Regions from separate parts of the Mesorhizobium sp. INR15 genome, predicted to be linked through region 1. Evidence: predicted binding sites of a transcription regulator. Region 1 holds the regulator's gene; each other region holds the start of a gene.
The links. Region 1 encodes PhoB, which activates phosphate uptake and scavenging genes when phosphate is short. Its sites were predicted from a motif close to TGTCATNNANCTGTCAT; they were not measured.
Positions count from the first base shown of each region.

Region 2: the regulator PhoB is predicted to act here: its motif matches at 1,786-1,802, upstream of ppk2 (polyphosphate kinase 2).
Region 3: the regulator PhoB is predicted to act here: its motif matches at 2,459-2,475, upstream of GA829_RS20325 (PhoX family protein).
Region 4: the regulator PhoB is predicted to act here: its motif matches at 2,582-2,598, upstream of GA829_RS11810 (acid phosphatase).

Region 1 is NZ_CP045496.1:1,620,967-1,625,178, forward strand. It holds gene pstA (phosphate ABC transporter permease PstA) at 1-464, shown strand, start outside; gene pstB (phosphate ABC transporter ATP-binding protein PstB) at 461-1,264, shown strand; gene phoU (phosphate signaling complex protein PhoU) at 1,290-1,997, shown strand; gene phoB (phosphate regulon transcriptional regulator PhoB) at 2,014-2,703, shown strand; gene GA829_RS07865 (ROK family protein) at 2,716-3,960, opposite strand.
Region 2 is NZ_CP045496.1:5,069,337-5,073,548, reverse strand. It holds gene GA829_RS24825 (glycosyl transferase family 90) at 1-567, shown strand, start outside; gene GA829_RS24820 (aldo/keto reductase) at 598-1,641, opposite strand; gene ppk2 (polyphosphate kinase 2) at 1,917-2,837, shown strand; gene GA829_RS24810 (dihydrofolate reductase family protein) at 2,882-3,526, opposite strand; gene GA829_RS24805 (winged helix-turn-helix transcriptional regulator) at 3,620-4,212, opposite strand, start outside.
Region 3 is NZ_CP045496.1:4,189,322-4,193,533, reverse strand. It holds gene urtB (urea ABC transporter permease subunit UrtB) at 1-274, opposite strand, end outside; gene urtA (urea ABC transporter substrate-binding protein) at 382-1,692, opposite strand; gene GA829_RS20330 (hypothetical protein) at 1,991-2,401, shown strand; gene GA829_RS20325 (PhoX family protein) at 2,533-4,212, shown strand, end outside.
Region 4 is NZ_CP045496.1:2,431,570-2,435,781, reverse strand. It holds gene GA829_RS11825 (adenine phosphoribosyltransferase) at 1-28, opposite strand, end outside; gene GA829_RS11820 (alpha-hydroxy acid oxidase) at 40-1,185, opposite strand; gene GA829_RS11815 (nuclear transport factor 2 family protein) at 1,253-1,708, opposite strand; gene GA829_RS11810 (acid phosphatase) at 1,842-2,537, opposite strand; gene GA829_RS11805 (cytochrome c1) at 2,674-3,546, opposite strand; gene GA829_RS11800 (cytochrome b) at 3,574-4,212, opposite strand, start outside.

The DNA of each region.
Region 1 (4,212 bases):
TGATGGTGCGGCCAATGGGGCATTTCTCGGCGCTCGCCGGTTCCGTGGCGCTCGCCATCCTGGTCATTCCGGTCGTTGTGCGCACAACAGAGGACATGCTCAACCTGGTGCCGAACGCGTTGCGTGAAGCCGGCACCGCGATCGGCGCGCCGCGCTGGGTTGTCATCAAATCCGTCGCTTACCGCGCCGCCCTTTCCGGTATCGTCACCGGCATATTGCTATCGATCGCCCGTATCTCCGGCGAAACGGCACCGCTGCTCTTCACGGCCCTCAACAACCAGTTCTGGAGCAGCAATCTCAACGCGCCGATGGCCAGCTTGCCTGTCACCATCTTCCAGTTTGCTCTCAGCCCCTACGAGGAATGGCAGCAACTGGCCTGGACCGGTGCACTCATCATCACATTGACGGTTCTCGCGCTTAGCATCTTTGCACGCAGCCTGACCGGACGCAGAGAGGACAAATGAGCCAGATGTTGTCTCCAGACATGACGATCGCAACCGAGGCAACCGCCAAGGCCAAGATCGAGGTCAAGAACCTCAACTTTTTCTACGGCCAGTCGAAGGCGCTGAAGAACATCACGCTGTCGCTGCCAGAGCGCAGCGTCACCGCCTTCATCGGACCGTCGGGCTGCGGAAAGTCGACGCTGCTGCGCGTCTTCAACCGTATCTATGAGCTCTACCCGAAGCAGACCGCCGAGGGCCAGGTGCTGCTCGATGGCCAGAACGTTCTTGACCGCTCGCAGGACCTCAACCTGTTGCGGACCAAGATCGGCATGGTGTTCCAGAAGCCAACACCGTTCCCAATGTCGATCTATGAGAATATCGCTTTCGGCGTCAGGCTCTATGAGAAGATCAGCAAGTCCGAGATGGACGGTCGCGTTGAACAGGCGCTGAAGCGTGCGGCGCTCTGGACCGAGGTCAAGGACAAGCTCAATGCCAGCGGCCTCAGCCTTTCCGGCGGCCAGCAGCAGCGGCTTTGCATTGCCCGCACCGTGGCGGTGAAGCCCGAAGTCATCCTGCTCGACGAGCCGGCTTCGGCTCTCGATCCGCTGTCGACCGCCAAGATCGAAGAGCTGATCGACGAGTTGCAAGCCGACTACACGATCGTCATCGTCACCCACAACATGCAGCAGGCAGCGCGCGTGTCGAAGCAGACAGCCTTCATGTACCTGGGCGAGCTGGTCGAATTCGACAAGACCGAGAAGATCTTCACGTCGCCCCGCGAGAAGCGCACTCAGGACTACATCACCGGCCGCTTCGGCTGAGTCTCAGGCATACGAGGACAAGATCATGGGCGAACATACAGTCGCTTCTTTCGACGAGGATCTCGGACAGATCAGCAGGCTCATCAGCGATATGGGCGATCTCGCCGGCGCGATGGTTGGCGGTGCAACCAAGGCGCTGCTGACCTCCGACAACGCGCTGGCGCAGCGCGTCGTTTCCGATGACGCCATCATGGACGCGCGCCAGCGCGAGCTCGACGACCGCGCCATCACGCTGATCGCCAAGCGGCAGCCGATGGCGGACGATCTTCGCCATGTCGTCGGCTCGATCCGCATGGCCGGCGATCTGGAACGCATCGGCGATCTGGCCAAGAACATCGCCAAGCGCGTCGGCACCGTCGGCCTCAGCGTCACGCCGCGCGACCTGTCGCACTCCATCGACGGAATGGCGCAGCTGGTGCTGATCCAGGTACAGGGCGTCATCGAGGAATACGCGGCGCGCGACGCGGCCGCCCTGGCGAAACTACGCGCCGACGATGAGCGCATCGACGTCAAGTACACCTCGGTGTTCCGCGAGCTCCTGACCTACATGATGGAAGATCCGCGCAACATCACCGCTTGCACGCATCTGCTGTTCTGCGCCAAGAATCTTGAGCGCATCGGCGACCACGTGACCAACATCGCTGAAAACGCGTACTATGTCCTGACCGGCACGCAGTTGCCCGCCAATCGTCCGAAGCAGGACGAGACGGCAATGACCGTGCCGGCGGCATGACAGGGGTGACCAGCCGATGATCGCGCCACGCATCATGGTGGTGGAGGACGAGGAGCCGCTAGGTGTGCTCCTCCGCTACAACCTTGAATCCGAGGGCTACCAGGTCGAAGTGGTAACGCGCGGCGATGAGGCCGAAATCCGGCTCCAGGAGAATGTTCCCGACCTTCTGGTGCTCGACTGGATGGTGCCGGCGGTTTCCGGCATCGAGCTCTGCCGCCGGCTAAGAATGCGTCCCGAGACGGAGCGGTTGCCCATCATCATGCTGACCGCGCGCGGCGAGGAAAGCGACCGTGTACGCGGTCTCTCCACCGGCGCCGACGACTATCTGGTCAAGCCGTTTTCCACGCCGGAATTCATGGCTCGGGTAAAAGCGCTGCTGCGCCGCGCCAAGCCGGAAGTCCTGTCCAGTGTGCTCAAGGTCGGCGACATCGTGCTCGATCGCGAATCGCACCGGGTCTACCGCAAGAAAAGCGAGATCCGGCTCGGGCCGACCGAGTTCCGTTTGCTCGAATTCATGATGCGTCATCCTGGCCGCGTGTTTTCGCGCAGCCAACTGCTCGACAATGTTTGGGGCGAGACGATCTATATCGACGAGCGCACGGTCGATGTGCATGTCGGCCGGCTGCGCAAGGCGGTCAACAATGGCCGCATGCCCGACGTCATCCGCACCATTCGCGGCGCGGGCTACGCCATCAGGGAAGACTGAAAGCCGGCAAATTCAGGCGACGTCCTTGCCGACGGATTCAGGCTTTGTTTGTGAGCCCGGCGCGAAAATCTCCTGGTCGACGAAGGTCAGCGCCCGCATGGCGCAGCCTTCGCGGATCAGCGGCAGCTCATTCGGCTCGGTGTCGAAGGAAATCGATTTCGAGTGCTGGCCACCGGCGGTCTGGGCTATGGCTTCGCGCAGCGCCGGTTCGATCAGGTCGAAGGCGGCGGCGCTGACGCCCACCATGGCGACAGGCGCCGGATCGATCAGCGCGAACAGGCTGCCGAGACCGAAGCCGAGCGCTTCACCGGCCTTGCGGTAAGCTTCGCGCTCCGGCCCATCGCTTTCGCGAGCCGATGCCGCCAGCGCCCGCATCTCCGCGTCGCTGACGTCGACCGGTTCGGCGTCCTCGCCCATTTGCCTGGCGTTGCGCCAGATGGCGTAGTTGCCGGCATAAGCCTCGACGCAGCCGCGCCGTCCGCAGCGGCAAAGCGCACCGTTCGGCCGATGGATCATGTGGCCGAACTCGCCGCCGGACGAATGGGTGCCGGTGAACAATTCGCCCTTCAGCACCAGGCCCATGCCGATGCCGTGCGACAGCAGGATGGCGATGAAGTCATCGCGGTAGCGCTCCGGGTTACGCCAGCGCAGCGCAACCGCCATCATATTGCAGTCGTTTTCCATGGTGGCGGGGATGCCGAATTCCTCTTCCAGGATGTCGGCGAAAGGGATGTTGGTCTGTGGTGTGATCGGCGACCACAGCAGCGCGCGGGCATGGGAATCGGTAATGCCCTGAATGGCCAGTGCGATGCGGGCGACGCTGTGGATATCGAGGTCCGGATCCTCGAGCCGGCGCCGCACGATGGCGACGCATTCGCCAATGAGCGCCTCGCGCGACATGGTCAGTGTGTCCAGCCGGCGCTGCTCCTCGGCGATCACCTGGCCGGCATAGTCGATGACGGCAACCGACAGGAAGTTCAGCGACAACACCACGGTCATCACGGCGGCGGCTTCCGGGTGGAGGCTGAGGCCAACCTGGGGGCGGCCGCGCTTCAGGGACACGGTCTCGCTTGGCTTGCTTTCCGTGAGAATGCCTTCGGCGATCAGGTCGGAGGAGATCGCCGAGATGGTCGAATGGCTGAGCCCGGTTGTGGCGGCGATTTCGGTGCGGGACGGCTGTCCTGCCCGGCGTACGGACGAAATAACCATCGCCCGGTTGCGCCGGCGCAAATCGTCGTGACGGATTCCGACCGACATTGTTCCTGCTTTCCTCCCCGCCGCCGCGACCTTTCGTGCAATCGAAGGCCGTCGGTGACACACTCCAAATACTGGCAGAACCCGGCAGTCCTGTCATATTATTTATTACGGGGCTCGAAAAAAATTACTCCGAACATCAGAAACCATCAGAATCGATGTTGACAGCGCTCTGACGTTGGACCAGTGTTTTTTCGAGGCTCGAAAAAATAGAGCCTTTGTGCCGGCCTTCGGGTCAGTTTGGTCGCGCCACAC
Region 2 (4,212 bases), 3.2 Mb from region 1:
CACATGCCTGCCGACAAACTTGCCTTTACCGACAAGCTGCCAACCGTGGTCTGGCGTGGCGATCTCAACAATCCGATGCGGACCCGCTTTCTGAAAGCCGTGCGTGATCTGCCTTTCTGCGATGCCGGCTCGCCCAAACCGAGAGCGGCGGCCGAATACCGCAAGCCGTATCTCAGCATCAACCAGCAGCGGCGCTACCGCTACATCGTCTCGCTCGAAGGCAATGATGTCGCGACCAACCTCAAATGGATCATGAGCTCGAACTCGCTCTGTCTGATGCCGCCGCCGACCTATGAGACATGGTTCGCGGAGCAGCGGCTTGAGGCGAACGTCCACTACGTGCCGCTCGAAGCGGATTTCTCGAATCTCGGCGAATGCGTGCGGCATTTCGAGCAGCATCCGGCGGAGGCGCAACGCATCATTGCCGCGGCGAATGCCTATTGCACGACATTCGCCGACGAGCGCGCCGAGCAAGCGATCTCCTTTCTGGTGCTCTACAAATATTTCGTGCTCAGCGGCCAAATCGAGCCGGATGCTGACGTCTGGCGTTACATCAGCGGCAGTTGACCGCGAACATTCCGCTTTCCTGAATTCTGGTCAGACGCCACTGCGATCCATAACCAGGTCGGCGGCGCCGAACCGGTCTTTCGCGGTCATTTGCTGGTGCCAGTAGGGATAGAGCACCGGCGGCCGGCTGACGGCGTCGAGGCGGCTGCGTTCGTCATCGGCCAGAACGAGACCTGCCGCCGCGATATTGTCCTTGAACTGCGCTTCGGTCCTGCCGCCGATGACCAGCGAACTGACGGCGGGCCGTCCGAGCAGCCAGGCAAGCGCCACCTGCGCCGCCGACACGCCGTGCGCGTTGCCGATCTCGGCAAGCACGTCGACGATCCGCCACAGCCGGTCCTCGTCGCGGATCGGCGGTTCCGACCAGCCGCTGAGCTGCCGGGCGGTCGGACTGTCACGATTGTATTTGCCCGACAGCAAGCCGCCGGCAAGCGGGCTCCACACCAGCACGCCAAGCCCCTGGTCGACCGAGATCGGCAGCAATTCATACTCCGCCTCGCGCGCCTCCAGCGTGTAATGGATCTGCTGGGTCACAAAGCGCGGCTGATGCTGGCGGTCGCTGATGCCCAGTGCCTTCATCACTTGCCAGCCGGAATAGTTTGAACAGCCGACGTAGCGGATCTTGCCTTGGGCGACCAAAGTGTCGAGGGCGGCGATGGTTTCTTCCAACGGCGTCACCCCATCCCATTCATGCAGGAAGTAGATGTCGATGACGTCGGTTTTCAACCGCTTCAGGCTCTTCTCACATTCGCGGATCAGGTGATGGCGCGACAGGCCTTCGTCATTTGGCCCTTTGCCGATCCGCATCCGCGCTTTCGAGGCGATCAGCACATCACCCTTGCGCTTGCCGCCCAAGGCCTCGCCGATGATTTCCTCGGACAGTCCGTTCGAATAGACATTGGCGGTGTCGATGAGGTTGATGCCGGAATCGATGCAGAGATCGATCATCCGGCGTGCTTCGTCGAGGTCGGTCTTGCCCACCGCCGAGAAAGCTCCTGCGCCGCCGAAGGTCATCGTACCCATGGTCAGGGTCGAGATTTTCAGGCCGGAACGGCCAAGCGTGCGGTATTCCATGTCAGTCCTCGTGATTGCATCGGGGAAGGGAAGCTCGGACGAGCTTGACCTATTTGTATGACAATTTGTGCGGTTTGTCGCCCTCGGCAGGAGAACGCGAGCGCATTTCTGCAAAACCGGATCCTGGCCGGCAGATCAGCCTGCTGCAATAAAACCGTCATTGCCGGCCTATATCTAGTCGGCTCAGGGCGATCCTGAACGCGGCCGGCCGGCCGTCGTTTGCGGCCGCCCGGTCATTGCCGACGGGTGGCAGCTTGCAGGTGGAGCAGCACGAGATGAACGAATCCAAACCAAAGTCCGGCGCCAAGGACTGGCTGGAAGCCGAACTCGCCGACACGCTTGATGAAGACTATGAGCTTGAAATGTCGGAGCCGGCGCTGTCGCTGGAGATCGCCAAGATCTACAAGAACGCCCATCCGCCTTCGATCGATCGCCTGCAGTATTTTCGCGACCTGATCACGCTGCAATCCGAGTTGATCAAGCTGCAGTCGTGGGTCGCCTATCACAAGAAGAAGCTGGTGGTGATTTTCGAAGGCCGCGACTCGGCCGGCAAGGGGGGCGTCATCAAGCGCATCACCCAGCGTCTCAATCCGCGTATTTGCCGTGTCGTCGCGCTGCCCGCGCCGACCGAGCGCGAGAAGTCGCAATGGTATTTCCAGCGCTATGTGCCGCATCTGCCCGCTGGCGGTGAGATCGTGCTGTTCGACCGCTCCTGGTACAATCGTTCCGGCGTCGAGCGCGTGATGGGCTTTGCAGGACCCGATCAGGTCGAGGAATTTTTCCACGACGTGCCCGAGTTCGAACGCATGCTCGTCCGCTCAGGCATCACGGTGGTCAAATACTGGTTCTCGATCACCGACGAGGAGCAGCAGATGCGCTTCATGATGCGCATCCATGATCCGATGAAGCAGTGGAAACTGTCGCCGATGGATCTGCAGTCGCGCGTGCGCTGGGAACAGTACACCAAGGCCAAGGAAGAGACTTTTGCCCGCACCAACATTCCGGAAGCGCCATGGTACATCGTTGAAGGCAACGACAAGAAACGGGCGCGTCTGAATTGCATCGACCATCTCCTCAAGCAACTGCCTTACGAGGAGGTGCCGCATGAGGACATCACGTTGCCGGAGCGCGTCTTCAATCCGGAATACGAGCGTCAGACGCTGCCGCGCGATCTCTACGTGCCCGAGAAATACTAAGGCCGAGGCGAGGTGGCCGCGGCAGGCGGCCACCTCGGCGCATGCTATGCCCGTTTGATGACGACGTGCGTAGCGAGCGGCGTCGCCACCTGTTCGGAACATTGATAGCCGAGCTTTGGCAGGTCCAGCCCCTGGAGAAGGTTCTCGCCGGCGCCAAGCAGGACCGGCGAGATCGCCAGATGCATCTCGTCGATCAGCCGTTCGCTGAGATACTGGCGGATGGTGGAAACGCCGCCGCCCACTCTCACATCCTTGCCGGCTGCTGCTGCTTTCGCCTTTTCGAGCGCGGAGTGAATGCCGTCCGTGACGAAGTAGAAGGTGGTGCCGCCTTCCATCACGATTGGCTGGCGCGCATACTGCGTCAGAACGAAGACCGGTACATGGTAGGGCGGGTTATCGCCCCACCATCCTTTCCAGCTCTCGTCTTGCCATGGGCCGCGAACCGGTCCGAACATATTGCGACCGAGGATCCACGCGCCGACGTTTTCGAAACTGCGCACGGCGAAATCGTCGTCTGGGCCAGTCGCGCCGCCTTCCTGGCCGAACATCTTGCGGAAGGTTACGGTGGAAAAAGCCCATTTGTGCAGCGCGCCGCCGCCGATGCCGAGTGGATTTTCGAGATCCTGACCGGGGCCAGCACCGAAGCCGTCGATCGACAGGCTGAAAGCATTGACGCGAAGTTTGGACATGAAAGCCTCCTCTAACCGGTTGTTTTACGCAACCGGTTTCGGATAGCAATACTGATTATGATTTGCAAGCGGTATTGCTGGTTGTTCAACTGGCTAGGCTGCCGCCCGTTTGGGCATAACCGCAAACGGGCTGAGACCGAGCCATGTCTGCATCTTGCCGGCGACATCGAGATCCCCCGTCAGAGTAATCCTCTCGCGTTCCTTGTGGACCGTGGTCAGCCCCATCCAGATCGACGTCATCGTGCAGAGATCGGTCGAGACATAGAGATCGACGTCGAACCCTGGATCATACCAGCAGAGGTCGACATCGCCATGCTTCTCAACGATCAGCCACCAGGACCGTTTTGATGCCGGCAGATCGTGATACAGGAATTGTATCACGGTGCGCCCATCAGGCAGCGGACTGGGGTTGAGGTTGCGCCGCATATCCCACATCAGCAGCGATGGATCGAGGTTCTTCAGGGACAGTCTGGCCTCGACCCATTTCTGGCCCCAGAACCCCATCGCTTCGATCACCGGGCGTAAGTCCTTGCCGGCTTCGGTCAGCCGATATTCGAACACGCCCGGCTCGGATTTGATCTCGACCCGCTCGACAATGCCGCCTGCCTCCAGGTCCTTGAGCCGTTGTGACAGAAGGGTTGGCGACATTTTCGGGACGCCGCGGCGCAGGTCGTTGAAGCGGGTCG
Region 3 (4,212 bases), 2.6 Mb from region 1:
GCGCAACGGTCTCGCCGGTTTCCTTGCCGACAAACACAAGTGAATCGGCCGTGCGGACATAGAGATTGCCGTCGGCAAGTGCCGCGAGCGGCCGCTCCACAGCCGGATCGCCTGTCGCCGACAATTCATGAACGACAGCACCCGTCTCCGAAAAACCCTTGGCCGTGGCGAACTTGGCGATGATGGCGCGCAGATCCGCTTCCGCCGCACCTGACGACGACAACGTCGCCAGCAGGAACAACAGCGCCAGGCCAATCGCACGAAACACGTTCATCGGTTTTTGGTAACCCTGAAGGTTGAACTGGGCGTCCGGACAGTGGAGGAAACCGTCCGGACGCACGCGGTCTTGGGCATGGGCCTGACGGTCCAGCCCTGGGAGGATCAATTGGTTCCCTTGCCGCCGCATTTGCCGGTGGCAACGTTGAAGTTGCCGCAAGACAAGGGCGCGCGCCAATCGGAGATCAGGTCCTTGGAGTCTGGCAGGTAGTCGGACCACTCGTCGCCCATCACCAGGCCGGGTGTCCGCGACACCGTCTCGAACTGGCCGTCAGCCTGGATTTCGCCAATCAGCACCGGCTTGGTGATGTGATGGTTCGGCATCATGGTCGAGTAGCCGCCGGTCAGGTTCGGCACGGAAACGCCGACCATCGCATCGATGACCTTGTCGGGATCGGTGGTGCCGGCCTTCTCGACCGCCTTCACCCACATGTTGAAGCCGATGTAGTGGGCTTCCATCGGGTCATTGGTGGTGCGCTTGTCGTTCTTGATGAATTTGTGCCAATCGGCGATGAACTTCTTGTTCTCGGGCGTATCGACGCTCTCGAAATAGTTCCAGGCGGCGAGATGGCCGACCAGCGGCGCCGTATCGAGACCGGCAAGCTCTTCCTCGCCAACCGAGAAGGCCATGACCGGGATGTCCTCGGCCTTGACGCCCTGGTTGCCAAGCTCCTTGTAGAACGGCACGTTGGCGTCACCGTTGACCGTCGAGACGACAGCGGTCTTCTTGCCGGCCGAGCCGAATTTCTTGATCGCCGAAACCTCGGTCTGCCAGTCGGAGAATCCGAACGGCGTGTAGTTGGTCATGATGTCTTCGGCCGCGACGCCCTTGGCCTTCAGATAGGCTTCGAGGATCTTGTTGGTGGTGCGCGGATAGACATAGTCGGTGCCTTCAAGCACCCAGCGCTTCACCGAGCCGCCATCGGCGCTCATCAGATAGTCGACAGCCGGAATGGCCTGCTGGTTTGGCGCCGCACCCGTGTAGAACACGTTGCGCTCGCTTTCCTCGCCCTCGTACTGGACGGGGTAGAACAGGATGTTGTCGAGCTCGGAGAAGACCGGCAACACCGACTTACGCGACACCGAGGTCCAGCAGCCGAACACCGCCGCGACCTTGTCCTTCGAGATCAGCTCACGCGCCTTTTCGGCGAACAGCGGCCAGTTGGATGCCGGATCGACAACCACCGCCTCAAGCTTCTTGCCGAGCAGGCCGCCCTTCGCATTCTGCTCGTCGATGAGCATCAGCATCGCGTCCTTCAAGGTCGTCTCCGAGATCGCCATGGTCCCCGAAAGCGAATGGAGAATACCGACCTTGATCGTATCGTCCGCCGCCCTTGCTGGAACGGACATCATCAGGCCGGCGGCGACGGCGCTGACCGAAAACATCTTTGTTATTGTCGAGAAACTGCCCCTCATATTGCACACTCCAAGCTGGTTGATTGCACCGCAGCCATACAATGCAACCCCCGTGCCAACTGCGATGACTCCATCGCAAAACCGGTAAAAGTGCAGTTTTATCATAGGCTTGTTATATTAGATGCATTTCAGATAAGAGAGCCGGTTAAAAATTCATTGAGGGAATTTTGCGCAGCGCACAAAATGTTTTGCCTAATTTTAGCCCAATTTAGTCATTTGCCTATTTTTTGACCCAGACCGAAGCCTCGCGGACAAGGAATGTTGCGGCGCGATGCAAAAATGGGGCAAGCTCTCTGCGATGAGCGACAGCCCAAAATCCCGCATTTCATGCATTCTTGGCATCCTGCTTCTGTTCGCCGCGACCGGAAGCGCGTGTGCCGATTTCAGTGACGGCAAATTGCCCGACGGCACCTATCACTGCGAGGTCTACCTGCTTGGACTGTTCCTCAACCTCGGCGACATCACCATCAAGGGAAATGTCTATACCGGCCCGGTGACCTTCGGCGCCGCCCAGCAGGGCTACAACTATCAGATGGATGCGAATGGCGTTGTCACCTGGCTAGGGCCGCTTGGCGGCTACACGGCCGGCGGCAATTCGCTGTCATTGACGCAGGCGACGCTGGACGGCGAAACGACCCCGTCCTTCGACATCATCATGAAGCAGCCCGACGGCGCCTTTACCGCCTCGACCTGTACAAAGGCCAAGTAGGCCATCCGCCAAGTGTGAGCCTGCGCCATCAGCGTGGCCCTGAAGGCCCTCGCCGCATGTCATCGGGATGTTGCCAAAGCAGACTAGGGCAGCGGTGCGCCGTCACCATCCACCCTGAGAGGCAGACAAAAATGGCCAACACCCCGTCTTCATCCTCCCCTGTCATTCGCGACGTCATCGCCGAGCGCGTATCGCGCCGGACTCTCCTGAAGGGCAGCCTTGCTTCTGGCGCCCTGATCGCCGGCGGCAGCTTCGTTGGTTCGCTGTTCGCTGGCGAGACCCATGTCGCGGCCGCTCTTTCGACGCTCGGCTTTCCCGAATTGAAGCGCGTCTACGACAAGACGCACGCCGCCGCCGAGGGCTATGAAACGACTGTTGTGGCGCGCTGGGGCGACCCGCTCGTTGCCGGCCTGCCGGATTTCAATGGCAACGCCGTCACTGCCGACGAGCAGGAAAAGCGTTTTGGCTACAACTGCGACTACATCGCCTTTCTGCCGCTGCCGAAAGGCACCGTGAATTCCGACCACGGCCTGCTCTGCGTCAACAACGAGTATATTTCGCCCAACGTCATGTTCCCCGGCATGACCGAGGACGGCGCAGGCAAGGTGATGAGTAAGGAACAGGTGGATCTCGGCATGGCCGCCATGGGCCATTCGATCGTCGAAGTGCTTTTGACGGACGGCAAGTGGTCGATGGTCGAGGACAGCCCGCTCAACCGCCGCATCACCGCCAACACCGAGATGACCGTATCCGGTCCTGTCGCGGGTCACGCCCTGATGAAAACCTCGGCTGACGCAACCGGCACGAAAGTGCTCGGCACAAGTTACAATTGCAGCGGAGGCTTTACGCCCTGGGGCACTGTGCTGACCTGCGAGGAAGGCGTGTCCGATCTTTTCGGCGGCGACCCGAAGAAAGCACCAACCGCCGATCTCCTCGGCCGCTATGGCTTCGATGGCGGCGACATCTATGGCCGTGGCCGCTTCCACGACCGCTTCAATCTCGACAAGGAACCGAACGAGGCCAACCGGTTCGACTGGGTGGTCGAGATCGACCCCTATGACCCCAGTTCCAAGCCGGTGAAGCGCACCGCGCTCGGCCGCATGTCGCACGAGGCATCCACGGTGGTCCTCAACAAGGATGGCCGGGTCGTCGTCTACATGGGCGACGACGACTATTTCGAATACATGTACCGTTTCGTCTCGGCCAAGGCCTACGATCCGGCCAATCCGGCTTCGGCCAAGGATCTGCTGGACGATGGCGTGTTGTCCGTTGCCCGCTATGACGCCAACGGTTCCATGACATGGCTGCCGCTGGTTCACGGCCAGGGCAAACTCACCGCCGAGAACGGCTTTGCCGACCAGGCGGAAGTGCTGCTGAAGACGCGTTTCGCGGCCGACGCGCTCGGTGCAACGCCGATGGATCGTCCCGAGGACATCGAGACCAATCCGGTGACCGGCCGCGTCTACGCGGTGATGACCAAGAACAAGAAGCGTGACCAGTCGAAGGTCAACCCGGCCAACACACGTCCCGAAAACCTCTGGGGCCATATTGTCGAGCTGATCCCGCCCGGCGGCCGTGGTGCCGATGCCGACCACACCGCGGAGAAATACGCGTGGGACCTGTTCGTGCTCTGCGGCAACCCCAAGGACGCGGCCGTTGGCGCCACTTTCCATCCGGACACGTCGGAAAACGGCTGGTTTGTCTGCCCCGACAACATCACCTTCGATCCGGCTGGCCGGCTCTGGGTGGCGACCGACGGCGCCAACGACTTCGGCCTGCCGGACGGCGTCTATGGCGTCGACACGGAAGGC
Region 4 (4,212 bases), 810 kb from region 1:
GCAGCGTGTCTTCGAGGGATGATTTCATGGGTTGCATTCTTACCTGAAACGGAGATTCGCGCGCGTCAATTGTTCGACAGAGGTGCAGCCCATCAGCTTCATGCCGCGTTCGATCTCGACCCGCATCTGTTCGAGCGCCTTTTCCACGCCCGCCTGCCCGGCCGCCGCCAGTGGAAACAGATAGTAGCGGCCGACGCCAACCGCCTTGGCGCCAAGCGACAGCGCTTTCAGCACATGCGTGCCGCGCTGCACGCCGCCATCCATGATGACATCGATCCTGTCGCCGACGGCATCGACGATCTCGGCAAGCTGGTCGAAGGCCGCACGCGAGCCATCCAACTGCCGGCCGCCATGGTTGGACAGAACGATGCCGCTGCAGCCGATCTCGACAGCGCGCCTGGCATCCTCCACCGACATGATGCCCTTGAGGCAGAACGGACCCGACCACAGCTTGACCATCTCGGCGACGTCATCCCATGTCATCGACGGATCGAGCATCTCGGTGAAATAACGGCTGATTGACATCGTGCCGCTGCCCATGTCGACATGCTCGTCCAGCTGCGGCAGCTTAAACCCCTCATGGGTAAAGTAATTCAAGGCCCAGCCCGGCTTGAGCGCGAATTGCAGCATTCCGGCCAAACTGAGCTTGAAGGGGATGGCGAAGCCGGTACGCTTGTCGCGCTCGCGATTTCCTCCGGTGATGCTGTCGACGGTCAGCATCATGACCTCGACGCCGATATCCTTGGCGCGCTGCATCATCGCCCGGTTGAGGCCGCGATCCCTGTGGAAATAGAATTGATAGACCTGCGGTCCGCCGCCGATCTTGCGTGCCTCCTCGAGGCTGACGGTGCCGAGCGAGGACACCCCGAACATCGTCCCGTATTTGGCGGCCGCCTTGGCGACCGCGCGCTCGCCCTGATGATGAAACAGGCGCTGCAGCGCGGTCGGCGAGCAATAGAACGGCATTGCCAGTTTCTGGCCCATCACCGTCACCGACATGTCGACGTCGCTGACCCCGCGCAACACGTTGGGAATCAGGTCGCAGGTCTCGAAGCTCTCGGTGTTGCGGCGATAGGTAACCTCATCGTCGGCCGCGCCATCGATGTAGTTGAAGATCGGCCCCGGCAGCCGCCGCTGCGCCATCCGGCGGAAATCGGAGAAGTTGTGACAGTCCTGCAGCCGCATCGGCGAATTCCAAACCCCATGGCGTTGGTTGCAAGCGGGATGCACGCTCCGACGCGGCCGACAACGGCTAGCGCGATGTGGCTCCCGAGACAAGCGTATCCGGCAAAGGATTGGTGTCGGTCGCCTTGTCCCAGGCCTGGGCGACGATCTTCCACTGTCCCTCGGTCTTCACCAGAAGCAGCATCTCGACGGAGCGGCTGGTCTCGGCCTCGTTCTCGGTCATCTCGGCGGCAGCCGCGGCGATGGCCACGTTACCGAACACCTGAACCATGACATCAAGCACAACCTCGTCGAACGTCCGCAGTGACGTCTCCGACAGACCGCGCATGCGCGCGACGAAATCGGCGACACTGATTGGCTTCGCCGGGCGCGAGGCGGCGTAGAGACTGGCGCCGGGGAGGAAATCCCCGGCAAAATCGTCCCAGCCCGGCGCGACGCCGTTGCCCCAACTCAGGCTGGCGAACTGGCGGGCGACGACAGCTCGGATTGCATCTTCATCGGCGCGGCGTCGGTTGTCATGCATGGTCGACCCTCCCGGTCTGTCTGCCACGCGAACTATAGGACCATCCGCGGCCCGCGGAAACGATCGCCGACCGCGACACCACAACAAGAAAGGGCGCCCGAGGCGCCCTTTCTCAGATTATGCCAGCGAACGCTTACATGCCGAGGTCGGAGCGCAGCTCGGCCTTGGCCACGTCGTACTCGGCCTTGAAATCATCGCGGTTGAGCAGGGTCGCTGCGATGACACTGCCGGAAATTTTGCCCATCTCGACGTCGGACGGATAGTGGATGCCACCAACGATGCGGTTGTGGGCGAATTCGGCTGCACGGGCCATGATCTCGGCGCGCTTTTCCGGAACCATGTCGGAGAGAATGATGCCCATCATGGTGCCGACGGTGGCGTGACCCGAAGGCCAGGAGCCGGAGCTCGACAGCTTGACCACCGGCTTGACCAGGTCGCTCAGCTGATGCGGGCGCGGACGCTTCCAGACATCCTTGGCCGGGTCAACGACGGCGCCTTCGGTGGCCACGACGCGGTCGAAGAAAGCGCTGAACTTCGGCAGCGTGTCCTTGTTGAACTTCGGTCCCATGACGTTGGCGAAGCGCCAGACGTTCTCTTCGGCGTCAGCGACCGCGCCAGCCACCATTTCGGGCGTGCGTGTCACCTGCATCGTCAGCACTTCGCCCAGTTCGGCCTTGGTCTGCGCCGAATCGTTTGCCGGAGGCGGCGGCAGGATCATCGTCAGGTCGATGTCCTTGTTGGTGACGAAGGGCTGGGCGTCTTCGGCATGGGCCGCTGAGGCGACGACAAGCAGCACCAAGGCTGCTGCGAACAATGCATATTTCTTCATGGGCGCGATCCTTTGCTGGGAAAGACGCAAGATCACCAAAAGCGGTGACGGCCATGTGACATGAAAGGCCACGAACAACCCGGAAAGCAAAAAGGGCGCCTCACAGCGCCCTTTTCAATCCTTTGGTGGTGCGCGCTCAGTGAGCGACGCCCTCCCAGACCTTGCGCTTGGTCAGATACATCAGCGCGCCGAACAGCAGCAGGAAAACCAGCACGCGGAAGCCCATCTTCTTGCGGTCTTCCATATGCGGCTCGGCAGCCCACATCAGGAAGGCCGAAATATCGCGGGAATACTGCTCGACAGTCTGCGGCGAGCCATCGTCATAGGTCACCGCGCCATCCGAGAGCGGCTTGGCCATCTTCAGTGACACACCGGACATGAAATGCGGGTTGTAGTGCGTGCCTTCCGGGATAACCATGCCCGTCGGCGGCGTCTGGTCGAAGCCGGTCAGCAAGGAATGGATATAGTCGGGACCGCCGGAGTCATACTGGGTGAAGATGTCGAAGACGAACTGCGGAAAACCGCGCTCGACGCCACGCGCCTTGGCCAGCAGGGACATATCGGGCGGAGCAGCACCGCCGTTGGAGGCAGCGGCTGCTTCCTCATTGGCGAATGGCGCCGGGAAATGGTCGGACGGCTTGCCGGGACGGTCGAACATGTCGCCGGCGTCGTTGGGGCCGTCGTGGATGGTGTACCCGGCGGCGAATGACTTGACCTGCGCCTCCGAGTAGCCAAGGTCTGAAAGCGTGCGGAACGCCACCAGGTTCATGGAATGGCAGGCCGAGCAGACTTCCTTGTAGACCTTTAGGCCGCGCTGCAGCTGTGCCTTGTCATAGGTGCCGAACGGACCCGAGAAACTCCAGCCCATTTCCTTTGGCTCTTGCATCGGGAAATGCGTCGGCGCCGCCGCGTTGTGTGCCTCTTCGGCGGCTATCGCCCAGGTGCCAGCGGCCCCAGTGCCGGCGGCCACGAGACCGATCAGGGCCAGCGAGGTGAGAATCTTTTTCATGCCAAATCCCCTTAGATTCTCTACCGCTCAGCCCTTGGTCTCAGGTGCCGCCGTGGCGCCCGCCGGATGCCCGCTGCCGCCCTTGTTCTTTTCAAGAACAGCCTCGGTAATCGAGTTCGGCATCCGCCGTGGTGTCTCGATCAGGCCGAGCACCGGCAACGCGATCAGGAAGAAGGCGAAGTAGAAAAGTGTCGCCATCTGCGCCATGAACACATAGCTGCCTTCCGCGGGCTGCGAGCCCAGCCAGCCGAGCAGGATGGCATCGGCGACAAACAGCCAGAAGAACAGCTTGTACCAGGGCCGGTAGACCGCCGAGCGCACCTTGGACGTGTCGAGCCAGGGTACCAGGAACAGCATCACGATGGCGCCGAACATCAACAGCACGCCGCCGAGCTTGGAGTTGATCGGCCCGACGTTGAAGGTGATGGCGCGCAGGATCGCGTAGAACGGCAGGAAGTACCATTCCGGAACGATATGGGCCGGCGTCTTCAACGGGTTGGCGACCGTGTAATTGTCCGGGTGGCCGAGATAGTTCGGCAGGTAGAAGACGAAATAGGCGAAGAAGAACAGGAACACGATCATGCCGAACGCGTCCTTGATGGTCGCGTAAGGGGTGAAGGCGACGGTGTCGGTCTTCGACTTGACCTCGATGCCGGTCGGGTTCGA